2 regions of the Shewanella sp. S1-58-MNA-CIBAN-0166 genome follow, and region 1 is predicted to be linked to the other one. Evidence: predicted binding sites of a transcription regulator. Region 1 holds the regulator's gene; the other holds the start of a gene.
The links. Region 1 encodes FliA, which starts transcription of late flagellar genes. Its sites were predicted from a motif close to CTAAAGNTNNNNNNNNNNNNGCCGATA; they were not measured.
Positions count from the first base shown of each region.

Region 2: a site for FliA is predicted at 1,982-2,008, ahead of AAEY99_RS05595 (DUF5610 domain-containing protein). Genes of this name have one in related genera too.

Region 1 covers NZ_JBEOPN010000031.1:31,387-34,563, forward strand. Annotated here, with positions in the region: gene AAEY99_RS16935 (protein phosphatase CheZ) at 1-467, opposite strand, end outside; gene cheY (chemotaxis response regulator CheY) at 481-864, opposite strand; gene AAEY99_RS16945 (RNA polymerase sigma factor FliA) at 909-1,628, opposite strand; gene AAEY99_RS16950 (MinD/ParA family protein) at 1,621-2,502, opposite strand; gene flhF (flagellar biosynthesis GTPase FlhF) at 2,507-3,177, opposite strand, start outside.
Region 2 covers NZ_JBEOPN010000006.1:45,147-48,323, forward strand. Annotated here, with positions in the region: gene AAEY99_RS05585 (Fe(3+) ABC transporter substrate-binding protein) at 1-221, opposite strand, end outside; gene AAEY99_RS05590 (ferredoxin--NADP reductase) at 437-1,186, opposite strand; gene AAEY99_RS05595 (DUF5610 domain-containing protein) at 1,329-1,946, opposite strand; gene AAEY99_RS05600 (FMN-binding glutamate synthase family protein) at 2,161-3,177, shown strand, end outside.

The DNA.
Region 1 (3,177 bases):
AGACGATTAGAATCATTTTCACTATGTAACATAAACTGCTGAACATCATGACAAAGTGACTTAAACTCACCCATTTCTATGTCACGACGCATCAATTTATCCCACATTGGCGTCACTGATTGTATATTGCTAATGATGGTATCGGCCAAAGGTAGACATTCTTCAACTGCATCCATGGTTTTATTTGCAGCTTGTTCTGTCATGTCGATAACATAGTTCAATCTTTCTTTAGCATCTGGTATTTCGGTATTGGCTAATTCAGATAAACGGTTATCAACTTGAAAATCTTTTAGTGCACTATGGAGTTGTCGAGTTAGTTTACCGACTTCTTCAAAAAGCTCACGCTGCAATGGCGTTGCAAGCTCTCTGATCATTTCATCGGCTTTATCTTGTTGACCCAAGGTAAGCAATTCAACAAGTTCTTGGGCCTGTTCGAGAGTGATTAACCCCGATATTGATGCCTGCATGACTTATCCTTGCTTATGCGAGTCGTTCAAAGATTTTGTCTAACTTTTCTTTTAACGTAGCTGCGGTAAAAGGTTTTACGACATAACCATTTACACCGGCTTGCGCTGCAGCAATAATCTGTTCACGCTTAGCTTCTGCAGTTACCATTAGCACAGGTAAATGCTTTAACGAATCATCTGCACGGATTGCTCTAAGTAAATCAATACCTTGCATTCCAGGCATATTCCAGTCTGTTACCACAAAATCAAAATCGCCTTTTTGTAACATAGGTAGGGCTGTTGAGCCATCATCTGCTTCTTGGGTATTATTAAATCCCAAATCTCGCAACAAGTTCTTAATGATACGCCTCATTGTTGAAAAATCGTCAACAATAAGAATCTTCATATTCTTGTCCAAGGTTTCCTCCGGTGAGCTGACACTCGTTTGCTCTAGATAAGTTATTATTCTTGTGTCCAATGCTTGAGTTTCGCTTTTAATCTGAGCATTGCCTGACTTAATATCTGGCTTACTCGCGATTCGCTAACTTCAAGGATGGCACCGATTTCTTTTAAATTTAATGCTTCGTCGTAATACAACGACAACACTAATGCATCTCTTTCTGGCAATGTCTTAATTGCTTCAACCAATGCAGATTGGAATTGAATTTCAGCAAGCGAGTCAAAGGTTTCATCTGGCGTTTCGTTGTCTGTGATTAACACATCTTGCGACACGCCAAGGTCTTCTATGCCTATGATTTTACCAACAGAAACATCATTTAAGATATGATGGTATTCATCGAGAGACATATCAAGTTTTTCAGCAATTTCTGTATCATTGGCATCTCTTCCAAGCAGTTGCCCCAATTCATCAATTGCATGTGCTACTAGACGATTATTACGATGAACTGAGCGCGGAACCCAGTCACCACGTCGAATTTCATCTATCATTGCACCACGAATTCTGATGCCTGCAAAGGTTTCAAACTTAGCCCCTTTACTGTTATCAAATTTAGATGAGGCCTCAAGTAACCCCATCATCCCAGCTTGTAATAAATCATCAAGTTGCACCGATGCTGGTAATCTTGCCAGCATATGATGAGCAATTCTTTTTACCAACGGTGCATACTGTTCAACAATAGACGTTTTGTTATCGAACTGAGTATACGCGGCGGCTTTATTCACTCGTTCTTCCTTCTTGTATCGGCTTACGTTGTACAAGACGTTCAACAAAAAACTCTAAATGACCACCTGGCTGTTGTGGAACTGGCCAAGTCATAATTTTATTGGCTAATCCATGATAAGCAATAGCTGAAGGCGACTTAGGATACGCTTCAACAACTAACTTTTGCTTACGAACAGCTTTACGTAAATTTTCATCGAATGGTATTGTTGCCACTAATTCTAAAGCAACATCTAAAAATCTATCCGTCACTTTACTGAGTTTAGCAAATAATTCCATACCTTCTCGTAAACTACGTACCATATTTGCCACAATTTTGAAGTGGAACACACCATGTTCACGACTTAAAATTTTAATCAGCGCATAAGCATCAGTAATTGATGTTGGTTCGTCGCAAACGACTATCAATACATCCTGTGATGCACGAGAAAAACTCAGCACCATGTCTGATATACCAGCAGCAGTATCCACAATTAAAATATCGAACTGAGTTCGCATTTCACTAAATGCACGGATAAGTCCAGCATGTTGTGCTGGCGACAACTCAACCATCGCTTGAGAACCCGATGTGGCAGGAACAATACCAATACCTTTAGGTCCACGAACAATGATGTCATCTAATTCGGCATCTCCGGACAAAACATGAGATAAATTTTTCTCAGCACGTATCCCAAGCATGACATCGACGTTGGCTAAACCTAAATCGGCATCAAGCACTAATACGCGTTTGCCTTTTTCAGCTAGTGCTACCGCAGTATTAATTGACACACTGGTTTTACCCACTCCGCCTTTACCACCGGATACGGCAATTACTTTAACTTTATCGTTATTTGGTTGATTCATCATACGTAAACCACTTGCTTGATCCCGAGTCATATCTTTACTCAAATGCATAGGCTGTGTCATTAGACCACACTGTGTCTTGTGACGATTGTTGTTCTGTTTCATTTAACGCCGCGAGAGCCTTTTTAGCCAACTCTAACGTATCTGCTACTTTCATGTCCTCAGGAACACGTTGACCGTCAGTAACATAGCTTAATGGTAACTCATTTTGAATCAATACGCTCAATGCACCTGCAATTGATATCGATTCATCTAACTTTGTTAAAATCGCACCCGCTAATGGAATTCGTTTAAAATGTTCTACAGCATCTTGTAACACACGACGTTGACCAGTCGCAGATAAGACTAAGTAGCTCCGAATTGGGATCCTACTATTTGCTGTTAAATTATCCAGTTGCTGATATAAGCGCATATCTCGCTGTCCCATACCTGCGGTATCAATTAATACTAACTTACGATTTCTAAATTGATATAAAATTTGTTCTAATTCGGTTAAATCATGTGCTTGCTTAACCGGACAGCCCATTATTTTGCCATAAGTCGCTAATTGCTCATAGGCACCAATACGATAATGGTCGGTGGTAATCAATGCTACCTGCTCTGGGCCATGATGGGCGGCAAAGCGAGCGGCTATTTTAGCTAAAGAAGTTGTCTTACCTACACCGGTTGGACCAACAAACGCCACAACACCACCACGTTTAACTATAT
Region 2 (3,177 bases), on a different contig from region 1:
TCAGCGGGAGATAGGCGACCTTCACGCACCATACGTTCTGCAATGCCATCTTTAGCAAAAACAACCTTTACGTCGACACCACTTTGCTCGGTAAACTTTTCTAGAATAGGTTCAATCAGGAAAGCTTGGCGATAAGAATAAACCGTTAATGCATCTGCAGCACTCACAGAAGAAGCAACACAAGCCAAGCCTAATAATGCGACACTTTTTAGCAATTTCATTAATCAACGCTCCTTAACTGAATCAATATTCCGCCGCCACCGGCGCAATTGATAATGGTTATCAATTGCAACAGGGTAAGTGATCATATCAAAAGGAGCAAGTGCTGTTTCACATTCAGCGGTTAAAACGCCAAGGCTAAAACATCAAATTGTTATGCTGTAAGCCAATATGGCAAGCTTAAGCCACTATCATGGAATTATGATTGACCAAAACACTACCAGTATTTTTCGACCGTAATTTGTCCAGGCGTTCGTCGAAGATTTTTTACTAAGCCTTTTTCAACTAAAGCGGTTTGCGCATCATTTATCATTCCTGGGTTACCACAAATCATCACTTGAGAATGTTCCGCATTAATCCCTAAGCCTGCTTTCTGTTCAATTAATCCGCTGCTAATGCCATCAGGAATACGACATGATAAGCCTTCGGGATAATCTTCACGGGTCACAATGGGAATAAACACAAACTGCTGAGGATATTGACTAATAAACTGTTTAATCGTTTCTAAATAAGCTAAATCTTCACCAAGTCTTACACCATAAACTAGCACGACTTTTTCAAAGCGTTGCCAAGGCTCATCGGTTGCAAGCATAGAGATAAAAGGCCCCACTGCAGTGCCTGTTGATAACAGCCATAAGTGTTTACCTTGCAATGCCCCTTTAGGTACCTCATCTAAGGTCATAAAACCGGTCGCTTTGGGCGTGATTTGAATGGTATCACCTGGGCTTAATGCTTTTAGATCTGGAGATAACTGACCATCCTCTACCGCAACAGCCAGCACCTCGACATAATCAGTCCCGGGGGGATTTACAAGCGAATACGCACGCGCTACACGTTTATCATCACGCATTTGGCTGAGCTTAATAAACTGACCTGCGATAAAAGGTTCGACATCGGCTTTGATACGCAACGAGAATAATTTATCATTCCAATCAATGCGTTTTAGCACGGTACCGGTAATCCACATGACTTTGTTCCTTTTAGACTGGCGTATGTATTTATTATAATACCAATCTATACAGATATTTGCTTAATTAAAAGCCTCCCCGATTTATATCTATAGTGAATAATCACACGCGATTAACTCACTTAAAAGAACAGAGCTAAGTTTACGTAGTTGATGAATCTTGCTTAGCTGAATGGGCATCTAGGCGGTCTTGTTGAAACTGAGCAAGTTTTTGCTGTATGAGCTCATAGGTTTGATCGACTCCTGCTGCAATATCGCCTTCTAATACCTTGAGCCCAGATAAGATATCGCTAGCCTCTTTAAAACCTTGATCAATAGCATCACCAATTTTCACCATAAAACTGCTAACTTGCTCATCAAACCCCATGGATTTATTTTGTTGTTGATGTACCGAGAAGAAATTTGTCGCAAAGCTGACAATACGATCGGCTGTCGCTTCAGGAGAGTAATCCACTCCACTTTCAATACTCTTTTGAACTGAGTTCTCCCCCAGTGTTGGCGCAAGCTCTTCATTAATAGCTTCAATCGCGGCACGGTAAAGTAATGCCATAGACTTATCACCCGCAGCAATACTGACTTCTTCTTGCGCCGCTAAAATCGAATTATTCATCATTTGTCGACTTAGCTGATTGCTGGTTAACTTAGGCTCAACCGGGGAATTTTTCTCAGCTTGGTGGCTTGATGAAGTTTGCGATGTATTAACTGTTTTATTGTCACGCAGTGGACTGGCATTACTGCTATTTGATTGTTTAATTTCCATGATATTAGCTCGCATACAATGACCGATAGCTTAATTATCGACCAAAAAACTCATTTCTAAAGTCATAAATTAAAACAATTAAGAGAAATTTATTTATATCAATTTTACTAAAGAATAGCCTGTTGATTAACATCATCAATTTAACTTGCCCAAATGAACATCTGCTAATATGGTAATATGGTAATCAGATTGATAGCCAAATAGGAATAACAACATGCCGCAACAACATTGGTTCATGTGGGGAATAGATATTTTTTCTGGTCTTTTCTTAGTGTTATTTTGGTTATTACTGATCGCTGTAATTTACATGTTTATCGCTGATAAATTGCAAACCAAACAAGCCATTCGACACAACTACCCTGTTATCGGTCGATTTCGATATATATTTGAAAAACAAGGTGAGTTTTTTAGACAATACTTTTTTTCTCAAGATCGCGAAGAACTGCCGTTTAATCGAGCCGAACGTAGTTGGGTATATCGCGCAGCTAAAAATGTTGACAGGACAATTGCGTTTGGGTCGACACAAGTTCTGGATAAACCGGGTGCGGTAATGTTCATGAACTCAGCATTCCCCGTCAGTGATCATGACACTCACCAAAACATCGCGGTAATCATTGGTCCTGAATGTAAACACCCTTACACAACCGATAAAATTTGCCATATCTCGGCCATGAGCTTTGGTGCCTTGTCTCGCCCAGCCATTACAGCACTATCCCATGGTGCAGCAAAAGCAGGCTGTTGGCTCAATACTGGCGAAGGTGGGTTAAGTCCTTATCATCTAAAAGGACATTGTGATTTAGTGTTTCAGATAGGTACCGCTAAATATGGTGTGCGTAACGAGCATGGTCATTTAGACCCACAAAAACTGACCGATATTGCCGCTCATCCTGAAGTAAAAATGTTCGAAATTAAATTAAGCCAAGGTGCTAAGCCTGGCAAAGGTGGTATTTTACCGGCGATAAAAGTCACCGAAGAAATCGCAGCTATTCGCGGTATCCCAGCAGGACAAGACTCCATAAGCCCCAATGGCCACATTGAATTACATAATGTTGCTGACATTGTCGATATGATCAATCAAGTAAGAGATATCAGCGGTAAACCAACCGGTATTAAAGCGGTATTAGGTGACATGTCATGGGTTACTGAATTTCTAGATGAAATTGAACGTCGTGGTATTGAATATGCGCCAGACTTTTTTACCTTAGACAGTTCAGATGGTGGTACGGGCGCG